Regions from separate parts of the Amycolatopsis sp. NPDC004747 genome, predicted to be linked through region 1. Evidence: riboswitches for the same ligand, from Rfam matches in the RefSeq annotation. Region 1 holds a riboswitch; each other region holds the start of a gene.
What was found. A riboswitch is a leader RNA that binds a small molecule or an ion and turns the genes downstream of it on or off. The one in region 1 is predicted to bind S-adenosylmethionine.
Positions count from the first base shown of each region.

Region 1 (4,470 bases):
CGGCCGGGAGAGCATCTCCGAGAAGGTCCTCACCCAGCCGAAGCCGAAGATCGTCCACGTCGGCACCAAGCAGGCCCCGAACCCGGACATCGGCGACGGCTCCGCGTGGGACCGCATCGCGCAGTGCGAGTCGGGCGGCAACTGGGCCATCAACACCGGCAACGGCTACTACGGCGGCCTCCAGTTCGACAAGCGCACCTGGGACGCCTACGGCGGCGACGAGTACGCCGCGCTGCCGAACCAGGCCACGCGCGAGCAGCAGATCGCGATCGCCGAGAAGGTCAAGGCAGGCCGTGGCGGCAGCTACAGCGCCTGGCCGGTCTGCGGCAAGAAGGCCTGACGCATTCCACGAACCGGCCCCCGTCCACCCCGGACGGGGGCCGCTTCGCGTGCGCCAAGAGACATCACGCGTGATTGGGGAGTCAACTCGCGTGATCAAGGAGTCGACACGCCGGATCCGCCCCACCTCGCCGTATCGTCCCTCCAATCACGCGTGTCGACCCTCCAATCACGCGAGATGCCCTCCCAATCACGCGAGATCCGCCCTCGATCACGCGAGATCCGCCGCTGATCACGCCGGTTCCGGGTTCAAGTAAGCTCCTCCGGTGGTTGAACTGCTGGGACCGGCCGAAATCCGCGGGCTGGCGGCCGAACTCGACGTGCGGCCGACCAAGAAGCTCGGGCAGAACTTCGTGCACGATCCCAACACCGTGCGGCGGATCGTCGAGCTCGCGAACGTCACCGCGGACGACGTCGTCCTCGAGGTCGGGCCCGGGCTCGGGTCGCTGACCCTCGGGCTGCTGGCCACCGGCGCGCGGGTCGTCGCCGTCGAGATCGATCCCAAGCTCGCCGAACGGCTGCCCAAGACCGTCGCCGAACGCGGGCCCGAGGCCGCGGACCGGCTGACCGTCGTCGGCGCCGACGCCCTGCGCGTCACCCGCGAGGAACTGGGCGAGCCGACCGCCCTCGTCGCCAACCTGCCCTACAACGTCGCCGTACCCGTCGTGCTGCACCTGCTGGCCGAGGTGCCGTCGCTGCGGACCGGGCTGGTCATGGTGCAGACCGAGGTGGCCGACCGGATGGCCGCCGGACCCGGCAGCCGGATCTACGGCGTGCCGAGCGTCAAGCTCGCCTGGTACGGCCCCGCACGCAAGGTCGCCGCCGTGCCACGCTCGGTGTTCTGGCCGGTGCCGAACGTCGATTCCGCGCTCGTCGCCTTCGAGCGTGCGGACTCGACGGCGTCCGACGACCGGGACCGCCTCTTCGGCCTGGTGGACGCCGCCTTCTCACAACGCAGGAAGACGCTCCGGGCCGCGCTCGCGGGCTGGGCGGGCTCGGCCGAGCGGGCCGGCGAACTCCTCACCGCCGCCGGGATCGACCCCAAGACCCGCGGTGAGCAGCTGGACGTGCACGACTTCGCCCGGATCGCCGCGCGCGTTGGCGACTCCACAGTCGAGCCGTGAAAACACGCCTCCACCGGTCCTGATCTCGCGATTCGGACACCGCCAGTCGTGTGATCTGGGCCAACGGGCTTGCGTTCGCTCCTCGGGATCGGTTTTACTCAGTACGTCCATCCCGAGCGACTGAGAGACCTGGCTCGCCGAAGTCGCAGCAACCACCCTCCACAGGGCAGGTGCTACCGCCAGGACCGATGGAGGCCGTTTTCGATGAAGAGGGTAGCTCGCCCCCTGCTCCTGACCAGGCGTCGAGTAGTCGACGAAGGCCGCCGCTCCGTGACCGCGTGTCGACGCTCCAGCTGAGCTAGTCCGAGCCGGTCCACCTCTTCTTCATGCACCGTCCACAACGGACGGACCTTCGCTTGCGGCCGGGCGCGCCCATGGGGGCGGCGCCCCGTTTTCTGGAGCCTTCGTGATCACCGTCGAAAACCTGTCCAAAACCTTTGCCACCAACGGAAACTCGGTCATCGCCCTGCGGGACGTGAGTGTCGACGTCCAGGCAGGCTCGCTCTTCGGCGTGGTCGGTCCCGCCGGGTCGGGCAAGTCCGTCCTGGCCCGGTGCATCGCGCTGCAGGAGCGCCCCGACCGCGGCGTCGTCCGCCTCGACGGCCTCAACACCGGCACCCTCGACGGCCGTCGCCTCCGCGAAATCCGCCGTCAGCTCGGCGTCGTCTCCACGAAGCCGGAGCTGATCGCCGAACGCACCATCGCCGGCAACATCGCCTCGCCGCTCGAGCAGCTCGGCGTCGACGGCCCGCAGCGCCGCAGCCGGGTCGGCTCGCTGCTCGACCTCGTCGGCCTGACCCAGCGCGCCGCGCAGCGCCCCGAGGAGCTGACCGCCGGTCAGCTCCGCCGCGTCGCGGTCGCGAAGGCGCTGGCGGCGGCCCCGGCCGTGCTGCTGGCCGACGACCCGACCGCCGGGGTCGACCCGGAGGAGGCCGGCGCGGTGCTGGCCGTCCTCGACCGGGCCCGTTCGGAGCTGGGCACCACGGTCGTCGTCACGACGCCGGACGCGGGCGTGGTCCGCCGGGTCTGCGACGACGTCGCGGTGCTGGAGGACGGCACGGTCGTCGAGCGCGGCACGGTGCTCGACCTGATCTCGAACCCGGCCAGCCGCACCGCGCAGGCGCTGCTGCCCGCCATCGAGACCACGCGCGCGCAGGCGGCGCGCTACGACCGCTCGGCCGACGTCGTGCTGGTCGGCTTCGCCTCGGTGGGTGCGCTGCTGCCCGAGGCGGCGGGCCGGTTCGACGTCGAGTTCGCCACCATCGGCGGCGGCCTGACCCGGATCGGCGACACGCCGGTCGGCCGGTTCCGCCTGGGTGTCCGCGGCGAGCGGGCCGACGCGGCGCTGGCCTGGGTCGCCGAGCGCGGTGGCCACGTCACGCACACCGCGCGTGGCCCGCAGGGTGTCGCGGCTGCCTGATCCACTGTCTTCCGGGGGTTCCGGGTGGCGGAGCCCCCGGCCCGGGGCGAAGCCCCGCTTGTCACAGGACGCCCCGATGCGCACGTCGCATCGGGGCGTTCCCGCGGGCACGTAGGCTGGTCGGGTGCTCGCCGTAGTTCCGCCCCCAGTCACCGTCCGGGTCCCGGCCAAGGTCAACCTGCACCTGTCGGTCGACGACCTGCGCGAAGACGGTTACCACGAGCTGGTCACCGTGTTCCAGGCGCTGTCGCTGACCGACGAGGTGACCGTCGCGGTCACCGAAGAGCCCGGCATCGAGGTCTACGGCGAAGGGGAGGGCTCGGTCCCGACCGGCCCCGAGAACCTGGCCTGGCGCGCGGTCGAGGCGCTGGCCGCGCACGTCGGGCGCACCGGCGAGCCGAAGGTCCGGGTGGTGCTGCGCAAGGGCATCCCGGTCGCCGGCGGCATGGCGGGCGGCAGCGCCGACGCGGCGGCGACGCTGGTCGGGCTGGCTTCGCTCTGGAACCTCGACGTCACGCGCGACGAGCTGGCGGAGATCGCCGCCGGCCTGGGCAGCGACGTCCCGTTCGCGCTCTACGGCGGCACCGCGCTGGGCACCGGCCGCGGCGAGCAGCTGGTCCCGGTGCTCTCGCGGCACACGTTCCACTGGGTGCTGGCCTTCGCCGCCGAGGGGCTCTCGACGCCGAAGGTGTTCGGCGAGCTGGACCGCCTCCGCGCGGCGGGCAACCCGCCCCGGATCGGCTCGCACACGCCGGTCGTCGAGGCGCTGGCCTCGGGCGACCCGCGCCAGCTGGCTCTGCTGCTGGGCAACGATCTCCAGGCGGCGGCGGTTTCGCTGCGGCCCGACCTGCGCCGCACGCTCCGGGCGGGCGTCAACGCGGGCGCGCTCGCGGGCACGGTGTCCGGCTCGGGTCCGACGTGCGCGTTCCTCTGCGAAGACGCGCAGTCGGCGGTGGAGGTCGCGGCCGAGCTGTCCGGCGCCGGCGTGTGCCGGACGGTCCGCGTGGCCCACGGCCCGGTCCCCGGCGCCCGGGTGGTCGGCGGGGACGACGCGCCGCGGCCGGCGCCGCCGCGGGTGCACGCATGAAGCACGCCGAATTCGCGTTCCCGGGGCCGCTGCGCGACAAGCTGGTCGCGGCGATCCTGGCCGGCGCCAAGACGACGACCTCGGCCCTGCTCGCGGAATACGAGCACGACGGCGAAGCGTTGCCCTTGGTGGGCGAGCGGGAGCTGGTGCTCGACTCCGCCGGGGTGGGGGTGGCGGTCATCGAGACCGCCGAGGTGCGGGTGCTTCCGATGTCCGAAGTGGACATCCAGCACGCCCGCGGCGAGGGCGAGGGTTTCGCGAGCGTCGCCGAGTGGCGTGCGGAGCACACGAAGTTCTGGCAGAGCGCGGAAGTGCGCGCCGCACTGGAGGACCCGGAATTCACCGTGGACGACACGACGATGGTCGTGGCGACCCGGTTCAAGACAGTGGAAAGGATCGGCTGAGCGGATGGCCAACCTGGTCAACCTGGAGGCGGTGAGCAAGTCCTACGGGGTTCGCCCGCTCCTGGACGGCGTCTCCCTGGGCATCGCGGCCGGGCA
Region 1 is NZ_JBSGBQ010000013.1:232,389-236,858, reverse strand. Features, by position in the region: gene ACWEGE_RS23055 (transglycosylase family protein) at 1-340, shown strand, start outside; gene rsmA (16S rRNA (adenine(1518)-N(6)/adenine(1519)-N(6))-dimethyltransferase RsmA) at 606-1,463, shown strand; SAM riboswitch class I at 1,568-1,658, shown strand; gene ACWEGE_RS23045 (methionine ABC transporter ATP-binding protein) at 1,870-2,883, shown strand; gene ACWEGE_RS23040 (4-(cytidine 5'-diphospho)-2-C-methyl-D-erythritol kinase) at 3,008-3,970, shown strand; gene ACWEGE_RS23035 (ASCH domain-containing protein) at 3,967-4,374, shown strand; gene ACWEGE_RS23030 (ABC-F family ATP-binding cassette domain-containing protein) at 4,379-4,470, shown strand, end outside.

Region 2 (4,470 bases), on a different contig from region 1:
GCCGCGCGGCTTGCGGCTGGCGGCTGGCGGCTGGCGGCTGGCGGCCGGAGTCGCACGGCTTGCGGCCGGCGCGGCTGGCGGCCTGAGCGGCACGGCTTACGGCCGGCGCGGCCAGGAACAGCCACCGGCGCGCGGCGGGCGCGGCATCCAGCGCGGCGCCAGCCGCGAACAGCCGCCTGCAGCCGGAGCGGCGCGGCCCGCGGCCAGAGCGCGGCGTGACCGGCGGCCAGCGCGGAGCTACTGGCGGCCGTGAGCCCGGTGCTCACCAAGCGGGCCGCGAGGTGCTCGAACTCGTGCGAGCATCCCGTGAGTCGCTCGTGCGTTCGCGGAGCGATTCGGGCGCGCCCCGGCGGCTCGGCGGCGTTGGGCAGCGATCAGCGGTCGCCCTTTGCCGCCGCCACCTCGAGGACCGCTCGCTCCAGCGCGTAGCCCGGGTCCGCCGCCACGCCCTTGACCTCGGCGTTCAGCCGCGCGACCACGCGCATCGCCGTCGCGAGGCCGTCGGGGTTCCAGCCGCGGGACTGCCCCTGGGCCTTGCGGATCTTCCACGGCGGCATGCCCAGCTCGCCCGCCATCTGGTTCGGGTTGCCGCGGCCGGCGCCGGAGACCCGGGCGATCGTGCGGACCGCGTCCGCCAGCGCGTCGGCGACCAGGACGTGCGGGACGCCCAGCTGCATCGCCCAGCGCAGCGACTCCAGCGCCGCCGCGCGGTCGCCGCTGACCGCCTTTTCCGCGACCGCGAAGCCGGTCACGTCGGCGCGGCCGCGGTGGTAGCGGCGGACCGCGTCGGCGTCGACCGCGCCGCCCGTGTCCGCGACCAGCTGCGTCGCCGCCGAAGAGAGTTCGCGCAGGTCGGAGCCCACGGCGTCGAGCAGGGCGGCGACCCCCGCCGGGTCGATCTTGCCGCTCACCCGGCGCACCTCGTGGCGCACGAACTGCTCTCGCTCGGCCGGCTTGGTGAGCTTCGGGCACTCCGTGACCTCGGCGCCGGCCTTCTTCAGCACCGCCGGCAGCGACTTGCCCGCCTTGCTGCGGCCGCCGCCGGTGTGCACGACGATTAGCACGACCCCCTCGGCCGGGTCCTTCAGGTAAGCCGCGACGGCGTCGGCCAGCTCCTGCGAGATGTCCTGCGCCGACTCGAGGACGATCACCCGGCCTTCGCTGAACAGCGACGGGCTGACCAGTTCGGCCAGCTCGGGGGCTGTGAGATCGGACACCCGGACCCGGGTCAGCTCCGCGGTCGCGTCCATCGCGCGGGCGGCGGCGAGCGTCTCGCGGACGGCCCGCTCGATCAGCAGTTCTTCCTCCCCCAGCACCAGCTGCAGCGGGGCCGGGGCGGTGGCTTGCGCGGTCACCCGTGAATCCTCTCACTTGCGCTCTTGTGCGCCCGCTCCGGTGATGTCGAGCGGCCACCATGGCACGGGCCGAGCGCGATGTCGTACGGTGTAGCCGAGGCAGCCCGCACCGGAAGATCCGGAGTGCGCGGCACCGACAACCGAATACCGCTCATCCAGAGGGGCAGAGGGAACGGCCCGACGAAGCCCCGGCAACCGGCGTACAGCCTGTCATCCCGCGATCGCGGGATAGCTGACGACCACGGTGCCAATTCCGGCCCGCTTCGGCGGGGCAGATGAGGAAAGGAACCTCGCGATGACCGCCACCCTCGGCACGACCTCCACCACGAAGACCCCGGATCTCGGTCCGGCCGTCGAGCTGGTGTCGAAGGAAGAGGGCCACCGGCAGCCGCTCGCTCCGGAGTTCGTCTCCGCCGAAGACTTCTCGCCGCTCGAGGTCGCCTACGACTTCGGCCGTGTCCGCCGCGAGGACATCGAGGCGGGTCCCAAGAACATCTGGCGCTACAAGAAGCTCCTTCCGGTTCCGTCCAACGTCGAAGAGATCCCGAACACCGAGCCGGGCGCGACGCGGCTGGTCCGCGCCGACCGCCTCGCCAAGGAGCTCGGCCTCAAGCGCGTGTGGGTCAAGGACGACACCGGCAACCCGACGCACTCGTTCAAGGACCGCGTCGTCGCCGTCGCGCTGGCGGCGGCCCGCGAGTTCGGGTTCGAGGTGCTCGCGTGTCCGTCGACCGGCAACCTGGCCAACGCGACGGCCGCCGCGGCCGCCCGCGCCGGCTGGCGGTCGGTCGTGCTGATCCCCAAGACCCTCGAGCGCGCCAAGATCCTCACCACCGCGGTGTACGACGGCGACCTCCTCGCCATCGACGGCAACTACGACGACGTCAACCGCCTTGCCACCGAGCTCGCCGGCGAACACCCGAAGTGGGCGTTCGTCAACGTGAACGTCCGGCCGTACTACTCGGAGGGCTCGAAGACGCTGGCCTTCGAGGTCGCCGAGCAGCTCGGCTGGCGCATCCCGCCGCAGATCGTCGTCCCGATCGCCTCCGGTTCGCAGCTGACCAAGGTGGACAAGGGTTTCCGCGAGCTGGGTCAGCTCGGTCTCGTGGAAGCCAGCCCGTACAAGGTGTTCGGCGCGCAGGCCACCGGCTGCTCGCCGGTGTCGGCGGCGTTCCGCGAGGGCCACGACGTGGTCCAGCCGGTGAAGCCGGACACGATCGCCCGCTCGCTGGCCATCGGCAACCCGGCCGACGGCCCGTACGTGCTCGACATCGTCAACCGCACCGGCGGCGCGATCGAGGACGTCTCCGACGAAGAGGTCGTCGAGGGCATCCGCCTGCTGGCCCGCACCGAAGGCATCTTCACCGAGACGGCCGGCGGGGTGACCGTCGCCACGGCGAAGAAGCTGGTCGAGACGGGCAAGCTGGACCCGGACGCCGAGACGGTTCTGCTGATCACCGGCGACGGCCTCAAGACCCTCGACGCGATCGAGAACCACGTCGGCCCCAAGGCGACGCTGCCGCCCTCGGCCGCGGCCGTGAACGAGGCTCTGGGTTACTGAGCTCCCGTCCGGGGCGGGCACTTCGGCCCGCCCCGGACGCTCAGCGGTCGCCCACGATTCGGTGGTGGTCGCGGACCAGCCACGCAGATCGCGCCCACCGCGGCACCTCCGGCGAGACAGCCCGCGGAGTTGCCGACCGCGTTGCCTACGACGGTCTTCGCCGTTCCCAGGCTTGGCCGGCCGTCACCGGCGAGGTGGGCCGCGGGGCTCGCCTCGGCGGGATATTGCCGTTCCGGTGACCACCGCCGTGTCGCCATCCAGGTCAGTGCGGGTGACTCGTGCGCCGAGAGCCGCTAGTGTGTCCATTGTGGACTTACTGGGGTGTCCGTACGTGTTTCCCGCGCCCACGCTGACCAATGCCACCCGTGGGGCCACTGCCGCGAGGAACGCCGGCAGCGAATACCTGCTTCCGTGGTGCGGGACTTTCAACACCTCCGCCTTCAGATCTCCGATGTCGGCCAGCAGGTCCGCCTGGGCCGCCAGTTCCACGTCGCCGGTCAGCAGGACCCGGCCTGCCGTGGTCTCCGCGCGCAGCACCACCGAGCTGTTGTTGATCGTCGTGCCGTCCTGTGGCCCGTCCTGCCTCGCCGGTACGTAGCGGGGGCCCAGTACGTCGATGGCCAGGCCCGGCCAGGCCAGCCGTTCGCCCGGGTTCAGCTCCACCAGCGGCACCGCCCGCCGCGCGGCCTCGGCGGCGACCTGCCGCCACGCCCAGCCCGGTGACCGCCCGGGGCCGACGGCGATCGCGCCGACCGCGCGGCCGTCGAAGACCGAGGCGAGCCCGCCGATGTGGTCGGCGTGCAGGTGGCTCAGCACCAGCAGCGGGATCCGGTCGACCGCCAGCCGATGCAGGCATTCGTCGACCGGGCCCGGCTCGGGTCCGGCGTCCACGACGACCGCCCGCCCCGGCTCGGCCGTCGCCAGCACGACGGCGTCGCCCTGGCCGACGTCGCACTCGACCATCGCCCAGTTCCGCGGCGGCCAGGCGGGCGCCAGCACCCGGACCGGGACGAACACCAGCAGCGCGCCGGCCACGAGCACCGCCATCAGCACCCGCACTCGCCGGTGCCGGACCGCGAGCATCAGCACGATGAGGACGGCGGCGGCCAGGAGACCACCCGTCCAGCCACCGGGCCAGGCGATGACGGCGCCCGGGGCCCGCGCGCCGTGCCGGGCGACGGTGATCAGCCACCGGGCCTCCGGATCGGCCAGGTGCACCAGGACCTTCCCGGCGCCCGGCCACCACGGGCCGGTGAGGGTCGCCAGCACGCCGAGCACCGTCGCCGGGGCCACCACGGGCGCGGCGAGGACGTTTGTCAGCACCGAAACCAGGCTCACCGAACCCGCCATGCCCGCGAGCACCGGCGCCGTCACCAGGAAAGCCGCCAGCGGGATCGTCAGCCCTTCCGCGAATCCGGGCGGGATCCCGCGGCGGACCAGGGCATCGGCCCAGCGGGGTGCCAGCAGGACCAGCCCGCCGGTGGCGCAGACCGACAGCGCGAAGCCGAAGTCCGTGGCCATCGCCGGATCCGCCACCACCAGCACGCAGACCGC
Region 2 is NZ_JBSGBQ010000008.1:57,242-61,711, forward strand. Features, by position in the region: gene holA (DNA polymerase III subunit delta) at 375-1,355, opposite strand; SAM riboswitch class I at 1,504-1,637, shown strand; gene thrC (threonine synthase) at 1,651-2,916, shown strand; gene ACWEGE_RS15055 (ComEC/Rec2 family competence protein) at 3,100-4,470, opposite strand, start outside.
Region 2: linked by a shared signal. The riboswitch ahead of thrC (threonine synthase) and the one ahead of ACWEGE_RS23045 (methionine ABC transporter ATP-binding protein) in region 1 are both predicted to bind S-adenosylmethionine.

Region 3 (4,470 bases), on a different contig from region 1:
CGCCGAGCCGGAGCTGGAGGAAGCCGACCAGGTCGAGCAGCGGCACGGCGGCCAACGCGCCCAGCGTGGCGAGGAGAAACCGGCCGGGCCGCGCCGGCCGCAGCTGCCGCCAGTACCAGGCGGCCACGGCGAGCACCACGCAGGCGAGGCCGGCGAGCCAGCCGAGCCTCGCCGACGGCACCGCATCGAACGAGACCGCGGTCGCGTACGCCGTGCCGCCGACCTCGCCGGTGCCGAGGCCGTGCAGGCCCTGCGTCAGCTGGTAGCCCTGGGGTTCGCGGGCCGGGACCAGCTCGACGGCCACCAGCACGAGCAGCGCGAACCCCAGCGCGGCCAACGGGAACCAGGCCCTTCGCGGACTCCCCATCGGGTCAGGGGGTCCGGGGGTGCGACCGCAGCACCGCGGTGAAGGCGGCGGCGAGCAGGATCATCGCCGAGACCAGCATGCCGGCCATGTCCGCCGAGAGCACCACCGCGACCAGGGCGAAGGCGACCGTGGTGAGCAGGACGAACCGGCTGCGCTCGTACGCGGCGAGCACGAGCAGGCCCAGCGTGGCCAGCAGCGGGCCGCGCAGGTTGTCGTCGATCCGGAACTGCCACGACCCGACCAGGTCGAGCAGCGGACGGCGAGCAGCGCGCCGGCCGTGCCGAGGACGAACCACCCCAGCCGGCCGGGCCGCCGGGCGAGCGCGTACCAGACCGCCGTGCCGAGGACCACGACACCGAGTGCGACCAGCCAGGCGGGCCCCACCGGCAGCCCCCGCCCGAGCTCGAAGAACTCGTCCAGTGGCCGGAACTCGGCCTGGCTGTACCAGGTCGCACCGGCCGGGACCACGGGCCGGAGCAGCAGGTTCGCGGATTGGTCTTCGGCCCCGCTGCGGCGCGCCAGCAGGTGCGCCACGGCCAGGCCGATCTCGGCGAACCCCAGCAGTGCCAGCGGAAACCAGAAACGCGGCCCTCTCCCCATCGGTCCAGGCTAGCGCTCAGCAGAACGGCGGCAGCTCCCGCGGGTCGCCGACCGGCGCCCAGCGGCCGTCCACCTTCGCGTACTCCCAGCGTGCGCCGCGGGCGACGATCTGCCGCAGCGCCAGGAGCACGCGGTCGACGTGTTCCTCGGTGCTGCCGAGGCCGAGGCTGACGCGGACCGCCTGCTGCCCCTCGCCGCCCGTGACGCCGATCAGCCGCCGGGCCGCGATGTGGGCGCAGAAGGCGCCGTCGCGGACGCCGATGCCGTACTCGGCGGACAGCACCGCGGCCAGCCAGCCGGGGTCGAAGCCGTCGACGACGAAGCTGACCGTGCCGACCCGGTCGACCGGCGCGTCGAACAGCCGCAGCTCGGCGCAGCCCGGGATGCTCTCGAGGCCCTTGCGCAGCCGGGCGAGCAGCGCCTGCTCGTGCGCCACGACGGCGTCCCAGCTCGCGCTCAGGGTTTCGCACGCGACGCCGAGCGCGTACACGCCGACCGTGTTGGGCGAACCGGCTTCGTGGCGCTCCGGCCCGGTGTTCCAGACGACGGCGTCTTCGGTGACGAGCTTGGTCGCGCCGCCGCCGGCCAGGTATGGGCGGGCCGCGCGCAGCCAGTCGGCGCGGCCGATCAGCGCGCCCGCGCCGAAGGGGGCGTAGAGCTTGTGGCCGGAGAGGGCGACGTAGTCGACGTCCAGTTCCTTGATCGAGATCCGCCGGTGCGGGGCCAGCTGGGCGGCGTCGAGGGCGACGCGGGCACCGTGTTTCCGCGCCACCGCGGCGATTTCGGCGACCGGCAGCAGCTCACCGGTCACATTGGACGCCCCGGTGACGACGACCAGCCGCGGTCCCTGCGGGGCGCCGGCGAGCGCTTCGTCCACAGCGGACACCGCGGCGAGGCGGGTGCGCGGGGTCGGCAGCCGCCGGACGTTCGGGCCTTGCCACGGCAGGAGCGCGGCGTGGTGCTCGGTGTCGAACACGATCACCGTGGTGTGCCGCGGCAGGCTGCGGGCGAGCAGGTTGAAGGAGTCGGTGGTGTTGCGGGTGAAGACGACGGTGTCGGTCCGCCGCGCGTCGACGAAGCGGCGCAGGACGTCGCGGGTGCGTTCGTAGAGCTTGGTGGAGACCTGCGAGGCGAAGCCGGCGCCGCGGTGGACGCTGGCGTACCAGGGCAGGAACTCGTCGACCTTCGCGCGGACGGCGTCGAGGCAGGGGGCGCTCGCGGCGTGGTCGAGGTTGGCGTAGCCGATGTCCCCGCCGGTCACCAGCGGAACCCGCAGCGACGCCCCCGCGACGGTGGGAACGGCCCGGGTTGCTTCGAGCTGGGTGCGGTCGATGGCGAGAGTCATCGGGGTGCCTCCTCGGCGATCCGGGGGACCCCGGCGAGGGGCCCGCGCTTGCCCGTCGCACGGCGCGACCGGCCCGGTCTTCACCCGGGGCACCCCACCGCGGTAGGAGGGTTGCCGGCCAGCAAGCCGGGGCTTCGCGCTGGCACTCATGACCTGGGTCAGAAGGTAACCGAGAACGCGGCCGGCAGCCAACCCTCGCCTCACATTCTGAGACGGCGCTCACGTCAGCGGCCGGACTCGCCCTTCCAGCGAGCCAGGCGCCCGGCCCGGTCGACGGCGCGCAACCGGCGTTCGACGGCGTCGCGGACGGCGCTCGTCGTGACGACCAGCAGCTGGTCGTTCTCCTGCAGCCGGCTGGTCTTCTGCGGCGTGAAGCCGGCGCCCGCGCGGACCACCAGGCTGATCGTCGCCCCGACGGGCAGCCGCAGCTCGGACAGGTACACGCCGTGCAGCTTCGACCCCGGCTGGATCCGGACCTGCAGCAGTTCGGCACCCAGCTCGTCCAGCGGCGCGGAGTCGACCTCGATTTCGTGCGCCTCGGACTTCTTGGCCAGCCCGAGCCGGTGCGCGAGCGGGCCGAGGGTCGCCCCCTGCACCAGCGTCAGCACGATGACCAGCACGAACACCGCGTCGACCAGCCGCTGGGCGCCCGGCAGGCCCTGGGACAGCGGGATCATGGCGAGCACGATCGGCACGGCCCCGCGCAGCCCGGCCCAGGAGAGGAACGCCTGCTCCCGCCACGGCAGCCGGAACGGCAGCATCGCCAGCAGCACCGAGAGCGGCCGCGCCAGCAGCAGCACGACCGCGCCGGCGACCAGGCCCGGCACGATCGCGTCCAGCAGCCGGCCCGGCGAGGCGAACAGCCCGAGCAGCACGAACAGGCCGATCTGCGCCAGCCAGCCCAGGCCCTCGGCGAAGGACAGCGTGTCCGACCGGTGCGGCAGCCGTGAATTGCCGAGCACCAGCGCGGCGACGTAGGTGGCCAGCAGCCCGGACGCGTGCAGCAGCTGCCCGGACGAGTACGCCACGACGCACGCCGCGACCGTGGCCACCGGGTAGAGGCCGGTCGCCGGCAGCGCGGCCCGCCGCAGCGCGAGCCCGCCGAGCCAGCCGAAGGCGAGCCCGATGGCCAGGCCCGCCGTCAGCTCGTAGACCACCAGCAGCGGCAGCGTCCAGTCCACAGTGGTGCCTTCGGCGAGCACCACGACGGCGATGTAGGCGGGCGCGTCGTTGATGCCCGACTCGAGTTCGAGCGCCCCGGTGAGCCGGTGACCGATCCCGGCCGTGCGCAGCACCGAAAACACCGCGGCCGCGTCGGTCGAGGCGAGCACCGCGCCCCACAGCAGCGCCAGTCGCCAGTCGAGGCCGAGCAGCCAGTGCAGGGCCGCGCCGGTGGCCGCGACGCTCACCACCACGGACACTGTGGACAGTGCGATTCCGCGGCCCAGCGCCGGTTTGACCGCCGACCACCGGGTGGTCAGCCCGCCTTCGGCGAGGATCATGACGAGCGCGGCGAGGCCGAGCGACTGGGTGAGTTCGGGGCTGTCGAACCGGATGCCGAAACCGGCTTCGCCCAGCAGCACGCCGATCCCCAGGTACAGCAGCAGCGAGGGCAGGCCGAGCCGGATCGACACGCGCACGGCCAGCACGGAGGCGAGGAGCACGACGCCGCCGACGCCGAGCAGCACGGGAAGCCGGTCCATACCGCCTCCTCCCGAGTGCCGTGGGCCCTCAGAATAGTGAGGCGTGCGGGTTAACTCGTTCGTGTACCGCTGCCCGGCGTCGGTCACGCGGTGTGTTAAGGCGCCCGGACACCACCGAGCGCGTCGAGATCGACACCGAGGGCAGCGAACGGCGCCCCCGCCGCCGGCAGCACCTTGACCGCCCGGTGGCCGTCCCTGGCCACCCAGCCGGCCTCGACCGCCCGGTCGAGCAGCGCCGCGGGCAGGGCACCGGCGAGGTGGTCGCGGCGCTCCGTCCAATCCAGACAGTCACGCAGCAGCGGCCGCCGCCCGGGGGCGACCGGCACGCCGAGGTCCGCCAGCACGGCCCGCCCGTGCGGGGTCAGCGCCAGCCCGTCGGCGGTGTCGACCAGGCCGGCGCCGAGCATGCCTTCACGCAGGGCGACGCCGAGCTCGCCGGCGAGGTGGTCGTAGCA
Region 3 is NZ_JBSGBQ010000053.1:22,097-26,566, reverse strand. Features, by position in the region: gene ACWEGE_RS44725 (hypothetical protein) at 1-367, opposite strand, end outside; gene ACWEGE_RS44720 (hypothetical protein) at 372-662, opposite strand; gene ACWEGE_RS44715 (aminotransferase class V-fold PLP-dependent enzyme) at 984-2,312, opposite strand; SAM riboswitch class IV at 2,352-2,466, opposite strand; gene ACWEGE_RS44710 (potassium/proton antiporter) at 2,537-4,015, opposite strand; gene ACWEGE_RS44705 (ArsR/SmtB family transcription factor) at 4,111-4,470, opposite strand, start outside.
Region 3: linked by a shared signal. The riboswitch ahead of ACWEGE_RS44715 (aminotransferase class V-fold PLP-dependent enzyme) and the one ahead of ACWEGE_RS23045 (methionine ABC transporter ATP-binding protein) in region 1 are both predicted to bind S-adenosylmethionine.